Regions from separate parts of the Brevibacillus parabrevis genome, predicted to be linked through region 2. Evidence: riboswitches for the same ligand, from Rfam matches in the RefSeq annotation. Region 2 holds a riboswitch; the other holds the start of a gene.
What was found. A riboswitch is a leader RNA that binds a small molecule or an ion and turns the genes downstream of it on or off. The one in region 2 is predicted to bind FMN.

Region 1 (9,163 bases), 2.2 Mb from region 2:
AAGTAAGCTACACAGACTCACAAACGACAATCAGCTCCGTACTGCTCGCATCAAAAGGCGCTCTGGCAAACGTTCCGTACCGTTTGGTCACTTTCAGTCCGTTCAACCGCAACAAGTGATGAAATTCGGACGGATAAATGTAGCGCAAGGCAAAACGTCCCTTCAGCCGCTCGGTTACCACTCCGTTTGCATCTGTGCGCTCGTAGATGCGGGTCACTTCGCACAACTGCTGGAAGTGATCGTAGCGGGTGTAGTCCCACATCGACAGTTCTTCTCCCGAAGGCAACATCTGTGTGCCGCGCAGGGACATCTTTTCATTTTCTTCGTAAAAATGATTGATCTTCGGTACAAAGACGTTCATGACGAGCTTGCCGCCTGGCGCCAAATGCTTGCGAATACAGGCAAGCGCCTTCATCTGTTCCTGAACGTGCAAGAGATGTAAAAACGAGCGAAACGGGATCATGATCAGCGAAAAGGTTTCCCCCAGTTCGAAGTTGCGCATATCTCCCTGCAACAGCTTCAATCCGGCGCTGACGCCTTGCGCATCTGCTTTTTCCTGCGCTTTCGCCAGCATCTCTTGCGACAGGTCGATCCCCGTAACCTCGATTCCGGCCTGAGCCAGCGGGATTGCAATCCTTCCCGTCCCACAGGCCAGATCGAGCACTTTTCCGCCAGCTTGCTTCGCTTCTTCCAAATAAAACTCAACATCGCCAGCAAGTCCGCGCTGCATCAGGTCATAGTAATCAGCCCATTGATACATATTGCTCATGCCGCCCTCCTATGCTTGCATGTCCTCGGAAGCCAGGTAAGCCATGACGAGCTTCGCTGTATTGTCGAGCGCTTCTGTATGCGTGCGCTCATGGGAGTGGGAGGCGTCCACGCCAGGACCGATCAAGCCGTGAACAATGTCGTATCCGGCCCTGAGCGCCGCGCTCGCGTCTGATCCGTAGAACGGATAAATGTCTACCGCGTAATTCAGTCCATTTTGCTGCGCCAAACGTGTCAAGTGGCTGCGCAATCCGTAATGGTACGGCCCGGAGGAATCCTTCGCGCAAATCGAGACGCAATATTCATCGGTCGTCTGTCCGTCGCCGATCGCGCCCATGTCAACCGCCAAATACTCGACGACGTTGGCTGGAATGCTGGAATTGCCGCCATAACCGATTTCTTCGTTGTTGCTGATGAAAAAGTGGGTTGTATACGGCAGTTGTTGGCCCGTCTCGCGAAGCGCTTTCAACACGCCCAACAGAACGGCAACGCTTGCCTTGTCGTCGATGTGACGCGATTTGATAAAGCCGCTGTCTGTTACCGTCACGCGCGGATCGAACGAAACAAAATCGCCAACCGAAATGCCCAACGCCTGTACTTGCTCGCGGTTTGTCACTTTCTCGTCCAGACGAACTTCCATGTTGGAGTCGGTTCTTTCTGCCTTGCCTGCTTCACGGCCATAGACGTGAACAGATGCTTTCGTAGACAAAATCGTCCCGGTCACCAGGCGGCCACTCGCTGTTTCCACTGTGCAGTGCTCGCCTTCCACGGCATTGAACTCAAAACCGCCGATCAACGTCAGCTTGAGGCGTCCGTTGCTTTTGATTTCTTTGACCATGGCTCCCAGCGTATCGACGTGCGCCGTCAGCAAACGCGCCTTGTCATCACGCGCCCCCGGCACGGTAGCGACAATCGCTCCCTTGTTCGTCCGTTTGTACTCCACGCCAAGCTGCTCCAGTTCCCCAGCGACCCACGCCATTACTTTTTCTGTGTTGCCAGACGGACTCGGGATATTCGCCAATTGGCAAAAAGCTTGAACGACATACTCGGTAGACACACCCATGAGAAAATCCTCCTTTTATGTACTATGACTATGTATTAAACGCCGATTTTAGCTTTGCAGCTCTTCCTTGATAAACTGGAGCACTTCCTGTACGTGCCCTTTTACTTTCACTTTCGGCCACACCTTGGCGATGTTGCCTTCCTTGTCGATCACAAAAGTGCTCCGCTCAATTCCCATGTACTCGCGGCCGTACATTTTTTTCAGCACCCAAACGCCGTACGCCTCCGCAACTTCATGCTCCGGATCGGCCAAAAGCACAAACGGCAGCTCGTGCTTCGCAATAAACTTGTCGTGCGACTTCACGGAATCCGGGCTGATTCCGAGCACGACAGTGTCCAGCTCCGCGAACATCGGGTGATAGTCTCGAAAATCGCACGCTTCGGTCGTGCAGCCCGGCGTCATGTCTTTTGGATAAAAATAAAGCACGACATTTTTTCCGCGGTATTGCGAAAGCGAAATCGTCTGTTCATTGTTTGCCTGCAAAGTAAATAAAGGCGCGGCTTGTCCGGTTTCGATCATGCTCATCCCCCCGTAAAAATCACTGGTTTCATTTTACCACAAGCTTACAGGTACTTCATCCGCATATACGTTGCGCTTTCTAGCAGAAAACGATAGAATTAATTAAGAAAAATAAAAAAATGGCCTAGTCAGTTGGATGGTGAGAATTGGCATGAAAGAGTTTTTTGAAGTAACGGATCCAGAAGCGCTTAAATCCCTTGCCATAGCAGAACGGGTTAAGATTCTAGAACTCTTCGAGGATTTGGAGCCGCGTACGGCCAAACAAATCGCTACGGAACTAGGCGAAAATGCTGCACGTCTTCACTACCACGTGAAGGAACTTGTGCGTGTTGGTTTGCTCGAACAGGTAGATACCCGCGTCAAAGGTTCCATCGTGGAGAAATACTACGAGCCAGTCGCCAAGGTGATTCAGGTTAAGCTTCAGCTTATGATTGAAGAAAATGCACAGCAATTGAGTGACGTCATGTTCACTCCGTTTCGCACCACAGAAAAGGATCTCATGAGGACACTCAATCGTTTCGTTGCAAGCGATCAGGATGTTCGCAAGGAATACCAGAATACTTTTGCTTTCAACCTGACTGAATTTTATTTGAGCCAGGAAGAACGCAATCAGTTGGTGGACGACATCAGCGACCTGTTGCAAAAGTACAAAGGCTTCAAAAACGAGCAAGGCCGCCGCAAGTTCAAGTTTTTCGATGTCTTGTTTCCGCTGACGCCTGCTGAGCCGACAGACGATTCGGAAGAGCAGTTTGAGGAGCAAGACGACCAGAACAAGCCGCTGTAAAGCTGTAAAAAGGAAATCGACCAACACCAGGAAAACCATCAAGAGAGATGGTTTTTCTTTTTTTATTCCAAAGGAGGGGCAGCCATGCGCACGATTTTGTTTGATTTTGACGGTACAGTCGCCGATACGCTCCCACTCATTTTCACGGCCTTTCGCTCTACTTTTCAGCGCTTTTTGCAAGAGCACTACTCCGATGCGCAAATCGTAGCGATGTTTGGTCCAACCGAAACTGGCATTTTGCAAAACAAGCTGCCCGCCCATGAACACGAAGCCGCTCTCGATCATTTTTTCCATGTGTACACGCTTGAGCACGCTCAGGTGCAAAATCCTCCGCAGCTTGCAAAGATGCTTGAACAGTTGCATTCTGCGGGCATTCAGATGGGAGTCGTGACGGGAAAAGGGCGCAGAAGTGCAGATATATCGCTGCGCGAGTGGGGATTGGAAAAGTATTTTTCTGTCGTGATCACAGGCGATGAGGTGACCGAGCCGAAGCCGCATCCGGAAGGCATTTTCACAGCGCTGAAACAGCTGGGAGCTACAGCCGAGAATGCGATTTTTGTGGGCGACAGCGACGCAGACATTATCGCGGGACGCGCCGCAGGGCTGACTACGGTCGGCGTTGACTGGCTGCTTGTCACCCAGAAGGCCGGGAGCTTCGATCCTGAGCCGGACTATCGCTTTTCTGACGCGCAGGCGTTTGTTGACTGGGTGCTTGGCCGCTGATTGATTCGGGTTGCCTAACCTGCTATTACTTCGTTAATAGACAGTCTTGCATGGCTGAGATTTTTTCATATACGGATTTTGACCGCATAATACGAAGGGGCTGCCTCAAAAGTCGATTGCTCGACGAAGAGACGCCCCCTTGTCATTTTATTGATTTATATTGTTTCGGATTCGTTGCAAAACTTCTTCGGAATCGAGTTGAACGTGAGGAGAAAGCTCCAGAAACTGAGCAGCGCGTTGATCGAGCCACAAGCTTTCCTCCCCTTTGTTATCAGTAGCAACAAAAACAAATCCGCCTGCATAACTAAAGTACATAATGTTGACATTGTCACCAAGATCGTTTTTTATTTTTTCATGAAGGTCAAACAATTCAGGGCCGGTTTTTTCACCACCTGCCATGATTGGCTCCGTATCCCTTTTACTTCATCACCTTCCATAATAAACGAAAGCTTCTCATCATGCGCAGTCAATAACTCATGAACGTTCGAACCTTTGTATTTGCTGATTTTATCCGCTTCTGACAATAAAGCTCCTGGAATTGAGAAGTCTGACAGCGTAAAATTATTGCTCGATTCGTTCAAAGATTTGTTCTCTTGATTCCGGGCTTGTTCCATTTTCTTGTATGCATTTAGTGCTTCCTTGTTCCCTTGATTGGATGCACCAGCCCAAGTAGCCAATGATATTCCAGCAACTATAACTGCACCGAACAATGTCCAAACATATCTCTTCATACAACTGCCCTCCTTAAATTATTCTGACTCAAAACCATACAATGAGCCAATCCATTCTTGTCTTGAGCTATCCAAGAAAGAGTCATAAGTCATAGTAAAATGTTGACCATCCCATGGGTCCATGTACATTACATACTTCGTGGAGTCGTTTATATAACCATCAATAAAAATACAAAATATTTACTTTTATGTATATACTTTTTACTCGAATGATAAATTACGTTAATGGAAATACTTTACAACTTACCCGCACACGCTGACTCCTGTGGATACAAAAAGGAGTGCTCCGTTACGTACGGGGAGCACTCCCTTGTTTGTTTTGTTTATTAAATGAAACCTTAGTACGAACGGCCAAACCAAACTGTATGCTTCGCCTCTTTGCCGCAGCAAATGCAGACCGATTTTTGCGCAGGCGGTTCAAACGGAATGTTGCGGGACGTGAACTTCGTCTCTTCCTTGACCTTGGACTCACACGCGTCGTCTCCGCACCAGCCTGCGAGCACCCAGCCGCTTGGCGTGTTTTCGTTCTCACATTTTTCGATGTGCGCGGACAGCTGCGCGAGCGTATCGATTTCGAGATGCGAATGGGCTTCCCGGAAGGCCAGCGCTTTTTGGAACATGTTTTGCTGGATGTCTTCGAGCAATTGGGCAATCGTCTGCGCAATGCCTTCCAGTGGCACGGTTATTTTCTCTCCGGTATCGCGGCGGGCGAGAATCGCCTGGCCGTTTTCCACGTCGCGCGGTCCAAGCTCCAGACGCAGCGGCACACCGCGCATCTCCCATTCGTTGAACTTCCAGCCCGGAGTTTCCTCGCGCAAGTCTGCCCGGACGCGAACGCCTGCCGCTTTGATCTCGTCGAACAGCGGATCGAATGCAACCATGACCTGATCGCGCAGCTTCATCGGTCCGACTGGGATCATGATGACCTGAGTCGGTGCCATCCGCGGCGGCAAAGCCAAGCCGCGGTCGTCGCCGTGCACCATGATCATCGAGCCGATCAAGCGGGTAGAGCTGCCCCATGAAGTCGTATGCACGTATTTGAACTGATTGTCGCGATCCAGGAACTTGATCTCAAAGCCGCGCGCAAACTTGTCTCCCAAGTAGTGGGAGGTTCCGGCCTGCACCGCTTTGCCATCCTTCATCATCGCCTCGATGGAGTACGTGTCGACTGCTCCTGCAAAGCGCTCGCTTGGCGTTTTTTGCCCTTTCCATACCGGAATCGCCAGTTCCTGCTCCACAACCTCGCGATAAATCTCCAGCATTTGCATGGTCTCCTGGCGCGCTTCTTCCTCGTTCGCATGGGCGGTATGGCCTTCCTGCCACAAAAATTCTGAAGTACGCAAGAATGGCATGGTGCGCTTTTCCCAGCGGAACACGTTTGCCCACTGGTTAATCAGAATCGGCAAGTCGCGGTAGCTCTGAATCCACTGCGCGTACATATGTCCGATGATCGTCTCCGAAGTCGGGCGCAGGGCAAGCTTTTCCTCCAGCTGCTCTCCTCCCGCTTCCGTCACCCAAGGCAGCTCTGGGTTGAAGCCCTCGATGTGCTCTTTTTCTTTTTGGAAAAAGGACTCGGGAATCAGCATTGGAAAGTAGGCGTTGCGATGTCCCGTCTCTTTGAACCTTTTGTCCATCGCCTCCTGGATGCGCTCCCACAGCTCGAAGCCATCCGGTTTGAAGACGATGCAGCCGCGCACTGGCGTGTAATCCATCAAATCCGCTTTTTTGATCGCCTCGATGTACCAGCGCGAGAAATCTTCCGACTGCGGTGTAATTTCTTTTACGAACGCTTTGTCCTCTTTCATCCTTCTACGCTCCTTTTTTCTTACATGAAAATGCAAAAAATCCCCCATCCCAAAAAAGGGACGGAGGATTCACTTCCGCGGTACCACCCTGATTGACCATGGCACAAGCCATAAGTCCACTCAACAACCCGATAACGGCGGGCAACCGGACCAGCTCGTCGCTGGCGGCTTCAGGATGGGGTGCAGGTACGCCTCGTATCAGCCTTCCAGACTAGGGCCGACTCTCTGGAACCAGGATATAGCTGCGGGTCCTTTCATAGCCTTTTCGCTAAACTGCTTTTTGTTAGGGAATATCTTAGCAAGTCGCGCAGCCGTTGTCAATTTGTGGTTCTGAGGGCAATGCGCGCACCCAGCTTGGCGTAGACTGGATACGCGACCAGCGCGAGCACGACCCCTTTGAACAGGTTGAACGGAACGATACCGACCATGACCAGGGACCAGACGCTGGTTGCGTTGAACATGGCCAGCAGCTCTGCCATCGGCATCTGATAAAGAGCGGCGTATGCCGGGAGCAGGACGTACGCATTGGCAACAGCCATGACGATCGTCATCAGCAACGTTCCAAGCGCGAGGCCCGATAAAAAGCCTTTTTTCCCTTGTCCGCTGCGTTGCAGAAGGACGGCTGGCAAAATAAAGCTGGCGCCCGCCACGACGTTGGCAAGCTCTCCGATCAACAATCCGTCTGTATTTTTAAAGAGCATGTGCAATGTATTTTTCAAAACTTCGATGATGATGCCGGCTACAGGGCCGTACATGAGTCCGCCGATCAGCGCTGGCAACGTACTGAAATCAAGCTTCAAAAAGCTCGGCATCAGCGGAACGGGAACCTCCAAATACTGCAAGATAAAAGCAACGGCTGCCAGCATCGGAATCGTCACGATCCGCTGGGTTGCTCTGCGCGATGTGTGCAGGGCTGTTTCTTTCATGTGTACCATCTCCTCGTTTTTTCTCCTTCTGAGGAATGGCAACAGCGGTCTTGCCCACACGTGCCAAAATGTCTACGCTTTTGCAAACATAAAAATACCCTGAGAATAATTCTCAGGGCAGCTTACAGGCGTATGACAAAGCATGTGCAATAAATACAGGTTCAAGAAACAACGAGGCGGCTCATCATGCATGCCTCATCGCATCTGTCCTGCCAGCACAGGCAAACAAGCACGTGTGTGGTAAACGTACTGTCGTCATCCTTCTCCCATCCAGACTGTACTGTCGGCTCTGGAATCTCACCAGATCCTGCACTCCGTCGCTATCAACAGCTCGGGAGGCTCGCGGGCTTGACGTGCTGATTGCACCATCACCGCCGGTCGGGAATTTCACCCTGCCCTGAAGGAATTGTGTAGTTGTATACAGCATATTATACTGCGCTTTTTCGATTTGACAATAGACGAAACTGTTAAATCGACATTTTATCTTTATTTTCCAATTGATTTAGTTGGATATATTTTTAAAAAAATGGGGCTTCTCAGCCTAAAGTCGCCACGTGCTATAGGTAGTTACCTGGACCAAAAAGAAATAGACCGCCCTTGAGTTGACTGCTCCTCGGCGGTCTATTCTTCACCAAATTTTGAGCCGTCCCCTTTGAGGGAAGCCTCGTTTGTACAGACCAGACCGTTCCGGTAGCCGCCGGACGGTCTTTTTTTCTTTCAAGCTCGTTACCTCTAATATTACCATAACCGTTCCCAAATAAAAATCCATAATCCTGCTCCTGCCTACCAAATCGCACCAAAAGTAGCTTCTGCCACTACGACCCCGCTCCCCGATACTTGGTGACGCCCCAGTTCCAGACGAGCAAGCCGATGCCAAAGAAGATGACCGCGACTACCGGAGTAAGTGCTGCGTACGTATACCACACTTCTTTTCGCAAAAAGTAAGCCGCCGGGTAAATCCCGACAAAAGCAAACGGCAACACGTAAGTCAGCACGAAGCGAATCGCCTTGTTGTACACATCCACGGGGTAACGCCCGTACTGCTGGATGTTGTAAATCATCGGGGCAATTCCTGTCCGGGAATCGGAGAAAAAGCTGACGGCGGCAATCGCCGTGTACACCCCGCCGTAAATCAGGGCGCCGCTGATCACAAGCCCGATGAAGATGAACAGGTCGTACCAGTAAAACGTCAAATCGAGCTGAAAAGCAGCATAGCCCATGATGATCAGCCCTGTGATGACGCCGAAAATCCGGTCCGGTGCGATCGACTCCAGACAGACCTGTGCCAGATTGTGGATCGGCCTGGTCAAGATGCGGTCCATTTCGCCCCGGATAATATAGCGTTCGTTGAAGTCCCAAAACCCGAAAAACATCGAGAATAAGGCATACGGCACCAAAAAGAAACCGTAAATGAAAATGATTTCGTCCCGCGTCCATTCCTTCATCAACGGCACATGCGTGAAGACGACGATGATGAACACCAGATTGATCAGCTCGGAAATCAAGTTGGACACAAAATCCCCGAGAAAGTCAGCCCGATAGGCAAGTCTCGTCTTGAAATACTGGCCCAGGTAGTCGGCGAAAATACCGAAAATGTGCTTGACGTTTTGCATATGCTACCCCCCTTGCACGACCAGCCGATTTCGGGCCATGCGCCACAAAATCAGAATCGGAACCAGAATAACAACCATCCAGATCGCCTGGAAGCCGATCAACTCCCAGGAACGCCCCGGAGTAATCGCCCCTGTGAAAATCAGGCTCGGATAGTAGTTGACGGCCTGGAATGGCAAAAAGCCCATAACCGTTTGCGCCCAGCCCGGGAAAAAGCTGATCGGCAGCACCAG
Region 2 (9,163 bases):
ACAAGTACGCGGTCGACGTGCTGAGAATGAGAAACACCCACAGACCGATTCCCAAATTTTCTACCCGCTCCAAAAAGGACAGCTCGACAGCCTTGAACAGATTCAAAATCGGGTAGACGAGATTCGCCACCTGCCATTCGGAAAAATACGCCACACTCGTGAGCAGCACCAACACGTAGAAGAAAACGACCGTCCATACGCCGATCAACACATGGCGCCGCGCTCTGTTCTTTTCGATGATAAACGGGTAGTAAATCAACAAAATTTCGTACCCCAGCATACTGCCTGAGGATTGGTTAAGCGCATCAAGCACACTGGCCAGATCGGTATTGAAAAGCGGAAAAATATGCGACAGCCCGCCTTTTTGAAAACCGTAATGCAGCAACACCAGCATCCACCCCGTAAAAAACAAGGCCAGCAGGCAAAATCTCGCCACGAGCTTGATTCCGCCGTTCGTAATGTACATCATGACGAGTGTCAAGCCAAGCAACGGCATGGTGATCGTCTGGTTGTTGAGCATCGAGGTTTGCAAAAGCCGGACGTATCCTTCATTCGCTGTCGATGTGTTCAGGATGGCGTAGACGATGACCAGGACGTTCAGGCAGCTGCCCAGCCACTTCCCCAGCAACTTTTCATGAATCCCGAACAGCGTATCTCCCGGGTAGCGGCTGCACAGCGCGATCATCGGAAAGACCGTCAGCGTCACAATGATTCCGAGCAAAATCGGCGCCATCCACAAGTTATAGCCCATTTTGCTGGCAAAATGAGAAAGCGACAGCAGATTGACGCCGACCATTGAATTGATGATCAGCCCGATTACATGGATCGGATTCAGGCTGTGAATCTTTCCTCTGTCCATCTATCTACTCCTCACCAACGGGCCGCGCCTGTTTGCGTTTTGCTCTGGACATGCGGTTGCGATAGACGATGAACTTCATCGGCGCGCGCACCAGGCCATTAAACAAATCCGTCCACTGGCGCGGCACACCCGGAGCCATGTAAGGAGTGCCCAAAGAGGTCAGGTTGAGCAAATGCGCAAACAAAAAAGCAAGCATCAGCATCTGACCGTACATCCCCATCATGCCTGCCATCAAAATAAAACCGTAACGAACGAGACGAATCGCGTTGCTCATCAAAAAATTGGGCGGAACAAACGAAAGCAGGGCCGAGACGGAGACGAGAACAATCAAGATGTTGCTGGCCAATCCCGCTTGAACGGACGCTGTTCCGATGACAATCCCGCCCACGATCCCGATCGTCTGACCGATTTTCGTCGGCATGCGTATCCCGGCTTCACGCAAAATCTCGATAACCAGCTCGATGAAGATCACTTCGATGACCGGAGGAAAAGGCACCTGGCTGCGCGATTCAGACAAAATCGTCAGCAAGGCGGGAGGGAGCATTTCCGGGTGAAAAGTCAGGACGGATACGTAGCTGGAAGTAAGCAAAATCGTCACAAACAGCCCGAAAAAGCGGATCATTCGCAGCAAGCTCGCCGTTAACCAGCGATTGTAGAAATCCTCGGGGCTGCTGAACATCTCCAGAAAAGAGGCCGGGCAGATCGCCGCTTCAGGGCTTCCGTTCAGCATAATGATGATTCTGCCATCCAGCAGTGCCGCTGCCACATTGTCCGGGCGACTGGTCAGCCCGAACTGGGGAAACGGCGAGTACGGCTTGTCTTCGAGCATTTGTTTCAAAACAGGCAGTCCGACGAAGCCCTGATACTCGACGTTTTGGATGCGTGTCTTCACGCGTTCGACGTTGATCTCGTTCGCGATATTTTCCAGGTACAGGACCGCTACCCGGTTTTGCGTCTCTGTGCCGATCGTGTAGGCGACAATTTTCAGGTTGGGCGTCGTCAATCTGCGGCGCAAGAGCGACAGGTTGATCTCCAGCATCTCCACAAACGAATCCTGCGGGCCGAGAACCGTCGCCTCGCTCTCCGACTTGGTAATCGCACGATGCTCGACCTGAAACGTATTGACGTGCAAAATAAGCTCCCGTTCCAGAAAAAACAGGATCGTATGGCCGCGCAGCAAATTGGCAAGCAGCAAGTCCAGGTTGCCTTCGCGACACGGCTGCGCGTAAGGAAGCACGGTCAACGGATCTCTGCCGTCCGAGCGCTGCAACGGCAAAAACACGTTTTCATACAACTGCGCCAGTTCCACCATCGTATCTAGAAAAAAAACGTGAACCTCTTCGTCATTGATCGTCAAAGCCAGGCTGCTGAGGTCATCCACGTTGTGCATTTGCTGTTTGATCATTTCCGGCGTGATTCGCTCGCCACGCGAAGGCGACGCGCCACCGCTCTTGGCTTGTGCCACTTTGAATACTTGCGCTCTCCACCAATCTGTCGGCTCCATCTTGAATCCCCCGATCTACAGGAAAATCCTTCTTACTTTGACCGATAGGTGGTGATTTTATCCATCCATAGGCGTTTTTATCCATGCAAAAACGGGAGCCTCAGCCCCCGCTTCTCGCCTTCTCATTCTATACTGTTCTCGTTTAGGCAAACTGCTTCGACAGATTCGCCATTTCAATCGCAGCCGCAGCGGCCTCCCAGCCTTTGTTGCCTGCTTTCGTTCCAGCACGCTCAATCGCTTGCTCAATATTGTCTGTCGTCAGCACGCCGAAAATAACCGGAATCCCTGTGGACAGCGACAAGGAAGCAACTCCTTTGGCCGCTTCGTTGCACACGTAATCAAAGTGCGGAGTTGCGCCGCGAATCACGGCGCCCAGCGTCACTACCGCGTCGTAACGGCCGGATTCCGCCATTTTTTTGGCAATCAGCGGAATTTCAAATGCGCCTGGCACCCATGCCACATCGACGTTTTCCTCTTCCACACCGTGGCGCTTCAAAGCATCGAGAGCGCCGCCAACCAGCTTGCTGACGATCAGTTCGTTAAATCGCCCTGCTACAATCCCTACGCGCAGTCCTGTCCCTACCAGATGTCCTTCAAATGTTCTCATTCCGTTCACTCTCCTTTGCATTATAGGTGGAGCAAGTGCCCCAGCTTCGTTTGCTTGGTTGTCAAATATCGCTGATTGTGCGGTTGCACCTGCATTTGCAACGGCACTCTTTCTTCTACTTTCAGCCCGTAGCCGTCCAGCCCGCGAATTTTGCGAGGATTGTTGGTCAAAAGGCGCATCCTGCGCACTCCGAGGTCGCGAAGAATTTGCGCACCAATCCCGTACTCTCGCAAATCGGCCGCAAAGCCCAGCTTTTCGTTTGCTTCCACCGTATCAAGCCCTTCCTCCTGGAGCTTGTACGCCTTGAGCTTGTTAATCAGCCCGATGCCGCGTCCTTCTTGGCGCATGTACAAAAGAATGCCCGCGCCCTCCGCCTCGATTTGCGCAAGCGCAGCATGCAGTTGCGGCCCGCAGTCGCATCGCTCGGAGCCAAAAATATCCCCGGTCAAGCATTCGGAGTGCACCCGGACGAGAACCGGCTTGTCCGAGTCGATCTCGCCCTTGATGAGCGCTACGTGTTCCTTGCCATCTACTTCGTTCGTATAGGCCGCGATCCGAAAATCGCCGAAGCTCGTCGGGAGATTCACTTCGATTTCTTTGTGCACATGCGATTCCGTGCGCATCCGATACGCGATCAAATCGGCAATCGTGATCAGCTTCAGCTCAAACCGCCGCGCAATCTCTACCAACTGCGGCAACCGGGCCATCGAGCCGTCTTCATTCATAATCTCGCAAATCACGCCTGCCGCAGCACTGCCAGCCATCTCCGCGAGATCGACGGCCGCCTCCGTGTGACCAGCCCGGCGCAACACGCCGCCCGCTTTTGCTATCAACGGAAAAATATGCCCCGGCTTGCGGAAATCTTCGGCTGTCTTCTGCTCATCCAGCATCGCCAGCACTGTCTGCGAACGCTCATGGGCTGAGATTCCCGTATGCGTGCTCGCCTCATCAATCGAGACGGTAAAAGCCGTCCCTTGCTTGTCTGTGTTGTCTTCGACCATCGGAGCAAGCTTCAATCTGGCCGCGCGCTCTTGCGTAATCGGCACGCAGACCAGCCCGCGCCCATGCGTTGCCATGAAGTTGATCATCTCCGGTGTCGCCGCTTCCGCCAGGCAGACGAAATCCCCTTCGTTTTCCCGATCTTCGTCATCCACTACGATAATCGCTTGCCCTTGGCGCAAATCTTCCAATGCCTCTTCTATCTGATGAAACATGGGACTTCCCTCCTCGTTCAGACAAATCCATTTTCCTGCAAAAAAGCCATGCTGATCGTCGAGCCTGCCGCTTGCCCGCTCCTTTGCTGGCCGCGATCGCCCAAAAGCCGCTCTACATACTTGCCGATGACGTCTGTCTCCAGATTCACCTGATCGCCTGCACGCCGATCCTGCAAGCTGGTCTGCGCCAGCGTGTGCGGGATGATCGACACGCTGAAATGCGTATCCGCAGCTTCCACCACAGTGAGACTGATGCCATCCACGCAAATCGAGCCGCGCTCGATGACGTATTTCAACAGCTCCGCGCTCGCTTCGATCGTAAACAGCACAGCGTTGGCGTGCGGCTGTCGCGACACGATCGTGCCTGTCCCGTCCACGTGCCCGGAGACGATATGCCCGCCAAAACGGTCGCCCAAGCGCATCGCCCGCTCCAGGTTGACTCGCTGGCCCGCTCGCAGATGGCGCAGGCTCGTCTTTTTCATCGTTTCCGGCATGACGTCGACCTGAAAATGCCGCTGCGTAAACGAAGTAACCGTCAGGCAAATCCCGTTGACTGCGATGCTGTCGCCCAGCTGCACACCTTCAAGCACCCGCTGCGCCCGGATCACGAGCTGACTCGCCTGATCGTTGCCCGTGAGCGATTCCACCGTGCCCAGCTCTTCTACCAGTCCGGTAAACATCGGCTTTCCTCCTCTTTTTACACGGTTTATAACATCGGAAAGCAGCCATCGGCCTCGGCAAAACAAAGCCGTCTGTCTCCGATTCGCTTTTTTGTCCTCACTCCCACTGTGGATAGCCGCTGATCCGCAAGTCCAGCTCATCCAGTTGCTCAACGGTCGGATTCGCCAGCTTGACCGCCTGATCCATCGTGGAAAAGCCTTGTCCTCCAAACGGTGTCGGCGCCTGACCACCGCCAATCATTTTCAGCGACACGTAGCTGATCACTTTTTGAATCGCCCGCGCCTGCAAAAACGCTCCGTTGACTGCGGCCCCGCCTTCGACGAGAAGCGAAGTGATTCCCCATTCGCCCAACGTGTCCAGCACCTCGTCCACCCTAATCTGCTCATCTGCCACGAACAGCCGGATACCTTTTTCCGCAAAAGCCTCCTGCTTCGCTTGCGCCGCAGCTTTCGTCGTAAAAATCCAGGTGGGCGCATCCGTATTTTGAATCACGTTGGCCCCGAGCGGCGTGCGCAGCTGACTGTCCCAGATGACACGCACAGGCTGTCGGCCGTGCGCTTGCCCGTCCAGTCTCGCCGTCAAAAGCGGATCGTCCGCAAGCACCGTGCCTACTCCGACCAGGATCGCGTCGTGCTGTCTGCGCAGCTCGTGCACTTCCCCCCGCGCCCGCGCTCCCGTTATCCAGCGGCTGTGCCCGCTTTCGGTAGCGATCTTGCCATCCAGCGTGCTCGCTGTTTTGATCGTCACAAACGGACGCCGCGTCGTGATGAAGTGGAAAAAGACTTCATTCAGCTTTTTCGCTTCCGCTTCATGCACGCCGACAACCACTTCCACGCCCGCTGCCAACAGCTTCTCCGCGCCTTTTCCCGCGACGAGCGGATTCGGGTCCAGCGTGGCGATCACGGCACGCCGGATGCCAGCCGCGATCACCGCCTCGGCGCACGGAGGCGTTTTGCCGTGATGACTGCACGGCTCCAATGTGACATACAGCGTAGCGCCAGCCGCTTTTTGCCCTGCCAGCCGCAGAGCGTGCACTTCTGCATGAGGTTCGCCTGCACGCAAATGCGCTCCCATGCCTACTACTTCTCCGTTGTTTACCAGGACTGCACCGACGAGCGGATTGGGGCTCGTCTGACCGTTTGCCGAGCGCGCCAAATCCAGTGCCAGCGCCATGAACCGCATGTCCTGCTCCATGTAAACCTCCTCTTTCATGCACGGATTCCAGCCAATGCAAAAAGCCCTCGAAACCACTAGCGGCTCAGGGTATAAGGAAAGAAGCCTTATCGCATCCGTTTTTTGCAAAAGGGATGCCAAAAAGCATGGTCAGCTCTTCTTCCATCCGGACTTTACCGTCGGCTCTGGATTTGCACCAGATCAGTCGCTAAACCGTAACGATCAGCGAGTCGCGGGCTTTAGACGTACATACGTCATTACCGCCGGTCGGGAATTTCACCCTGCCCTGAAGATTTTGCGCTATGCAGTTTTCCAATAAAAAACGCCCACGAGCAAACGATACTCAGGGCGTAGGGAAACAAGCCTCGTGACAGTTCTGTTTTTGAAAAAACAGCCGCCGAAGCTATTGTAAGACACCTTCTCCCATCCGGACTTTACCGTCGGCCTTGGATTTGCACCAAGTCAGTCGCTATCCATACAGCAATAGCGAGTCGCGGGCTCAGACGTGCGTTCGTCATTACCGCCGGTCGGGAATTTCACCCTACCCTGAAGGCTGGTATTCAGTTAGGCACAGTATAGCACACATTTCTCGTCAACTGTCACTTTTTTAGGTGGAAGTGTCCTTTTCCTGCTCTCCGCGAGCGCGGCTACAAAATGTCCAGCAGCTCGCGCAAGTCCGTGATGTACGCTCGCGGCGACACTTCGTTGCGCTCCATGTCCGCCCGCTCTCCCTGATACGCGATAAACGCCACTTCCCCGCCGTGCGCCGCTTTTCCGTCAATCCAGGAATCTCCGACCATCGTCCAGGCCGTGGCAGACCAGTTGGGGTATTGGGCGCGGATGTAGTGAATCCCGGACGGATGCGGTTTGAGTGTCGTCATCTGCTCGCGCGCGACAATCTCCTGGAAACAATCGGCGATTCCCGTATGATTCAGCGCTTCCTCGGCGGCTGCATAGGCATTGTTGGTCAAAATGAACAAATGATACCGTTCCTTTAGGTGGGCGAGCACTTCCTTGACGTGGTCTTCCAGGACAGCCTCGTGCATCCCTGCTTTTTCAATCGCGGTCACGGCTTCCCACATCGTTTGCTCAAGCTGACTCGTCATCCGGCCCGACTTTCTGCCCATTTCGATCAATTGCGAAGCGGTGTGGCTGCGCCAGTCAAAAGTCGGCTCGCACAGCCCGTGCTCAGCCCATAAGGTAAAAATGGCCTGCTTCATTTCCAAAAAGTTGATTTTGGATTGCAGCAACGTATTGTCCATATCGAAAATGATGCCTTTTATCGACGCTCTGGTCATTGTCGGATCTCTCCCCCTTTTGCCAATGATTATTTGGTCAAGTATACCAAATTAATAACGTTCGACTAGATGCGAAAACGGGAATCAGGACTTTTTCCAATCGCAAAAGCTCGTGAACGACGCCTAGACGATCGACGATAAAAACATCATCATCCAGGGACAGGACCAGGAGAAAAACACCTCATGGAACATGATCGGCGGACCGCTCAGCAGCCAGGAGGGCGTGATTGAGCTGACCGTCACCTGGGGTGAGCAGTAGATTTCCCCGACACCTTTTCACGGAACGAAAAAAGCGACAGCCCGCTGCTGCCGCTTTTTTGTTTTTCCCGCCATTCGCCAAGTCCGCTATGGCGCATCGTCTGCCCCTTCCATTTGCGCTCGGGGCACATCCGGCTTGCCCTCCGGATTGTTGTACAAATACTGCGGCACATCCCCGATAATCAGTGAATGCGTGATCGGGATTTTCGTGGTGATCGTCTGCTCCTCGGTGGCAAACGGGATGACAATCTGCAAGTCGACCTCCACGAAAATGTAGACGGTTGCAAGCACCATGTTGATGCCCGCCTCCTTCAACTCTGTCTCCAGCTTTGTTTTCACAGAGCCGATCGGTACAAAAGTGACAGGCAAATTCGGTCCCATCTGCGCCAAAAACGTATTTCCTGTCGCCAAGCCAAGCGGAATGGTGCGATCGACTTTTTCCGTCTCAAATTCCTGAAGCTTGTTCTGCACTCGTGAAGTAGTCTCGCCGACAATTCTCGCGTATTCCCTAAAGTTAAACTGGTACGCCTGAATCTGCCCTTCGTTGTTCTTCTCGATCTTGACGATCTGGTTGAAATCGACGCCCTGCTGGGAAATTCGTTTGGTGACTGCGTCCGTAATCGCTTCTTTTGCCAATTGCTCTGCTTTTTGGGTTGCCAGGATCAAGAGCGTCGGTTCCAGCCGTTGCTGCAAAAAGACGAGCGACTGAATCGACAAAACCACAAAAATTACCAGCGCAATCAAAAACGCTTTCGTTCGAGAAAGCGGGTTCCTCCAACGCCGACGGGGTCGAAATATGGCCAATCCCGTCACCTCCCAATTGGTACATCCTATGGTAGGAGAAGGGAAAAAAGACTATCAGCGACGAGAGTCGGCAACACCCCCGCTTTTCTGCACGTACACGCCCAGTCCGACGAGCGCAAAAATCAGCAGCACCTGTGCACAGACAACCAATCCGAACAAGCCGCACGCCGCCGTTAACAGCGGTGCGCCAAGAAAACCGATAAAAAAGCCGCTGCGGCCGAGAAAGCCCTGCACCCCGAGCACCTTGCCGCGCACTTCATTTTTGGCCAGCTGCAAAAGCGTGCCCTCGTACACCTGTGCCGCCCCGCTCAAAAGCCCGGCGCAACCGAGCAACAACAGCACCGCCGCCGTCCACTCGGCAGCAAACGCCGCCACGACCAGCAGCGCCATCAGCCCGTATGCGCCAAGCAAGCCACGCCAAAAATCAACGGAAAAACGGACGGCGAAGTAAGCGCCAACCAGCCCGCCTGCGCTCATCGCGGACCACATCAGTCCGTGCAGGGTAGCATCGCCACGGCTTAGCCCATCGGCTAAAAACGGCAAGCCGTAGTTGTGCGCGGCCGTACTGATCGCCAGCGGCGCAGCCAGCAGACTGACCGCGAGCAGCACAGGCGCTCCTTGCAAATACACAAAAGCTGCGCGCATCCCGCCGCTTGCCGTTTCTTTCTCTTCGGCTTTTTCCGCCTTGTCCGGCGTAGCTCTGCTCTCCCAGCGCATCCGCGTCAAAATTGCTGCCGAAAACAAAAAGCTCGCAGCGTCTGCTCC

Region 1: it holds a riboswitch for FMN, as region 2 does, so the genes downstream of both, IRJ17_RS27340 (ECF transporter S component) here and ribD (bifunctional diaminohydroxyphosphoribosylaminopyrimidine deaminase/5-amino-6-(5-phosphoribosylamino)uracil reductase RibD) in region 2, are expected to answer to the same signal.

Annotation. Positions count from the first base shown of each region.
Region 1 covers NZ_CP064090.1:5,943,937-5,953,099, forward strand. The annotation lists gene IRJ17_RS27300 (class I SAM-dependent methyltransferase) at 8-769, opposite strand; gene IRJ17_RS27305 (M42 family metallopeptidase) at 779-1,831, opposite strand; gene bcp (thioredoxin-dependent thiol peroxidase) at 1,880-2,350, opposite strand; gene IRJ17_RS27315 (ArsR/SmtB family transcription factor) at 2,502-3,134, shown strand; gene IRJ17_RS27320 (HAD family hydrolase) at 3,219-3,857, shown strand; gene IRJ17_RS27325 (hypothetical protein) at 4,005-4,256, opposite strand; gene IRJ17_RS27330 (hypothetical protein) at 4,202-4,588, opposite strand; gene proS (proline--tRNA ligase) at 4,927-6,393, opposite strand; gene IRJ17_RS27340 (ECF transporter S component) at 6,711-7,319, opposite strand; FMN riboswitch at 7,574-7,728, opposite strand; gene IRJ17_RS27345 (ABC transporter permease) at 8,135-8,932, opposite strand; gene IRJ17_RS27350 (ABC transporter permease) at 8,936-9,163, opposite strand, start outside.
Region 2 covers NZ_CP064090.1:2,031,284-2,040,446, reverse strand. The annotation lists gene IRJ17_RS09700 (GerAB/ArcD/ProY family transporter) at 1-859, opposite strand, end outside; gene IRJ17_RS09695 (spore germination protein) at 864-2,363, opposite strand; gene ribH (6,7-dimethyl-8-ribityllumazine synthase) at 2,506-2,970, opposite strand; gene IRJ17_RS09685 (bifunctional 3,4-dihydroxy-2-butanone-4-phosphate synthase/GTP cyclohydrolase II) at 2,991-4,184, opposite strand; gene IRJ17_RS09680 (riboflavin synthase) at 4,202-4,864, opposite strand; gene ribD (bifunctional diaminohydroxyphosphoribosylaminopyrimidine deaminase/5-amino-6-(5-phosphoribosylamino)uracil reductase RibD) at 4,962-6,059, opposite strand; FMN riboswitch at 6,189-6,336, opposite strand; FMN riboswitch at 6,450-6,596, opposite strand; gene IRJ17_RS09670 (HAD family hydrolase) at 6,686-7,336, opposite strand; gene yunB (sporulation protein YunB) at 7,682-8,407, opposite strand; gene IRJ17_RS09660 (MFS transporter) at 8,453-9,163, opposite strand, start outside.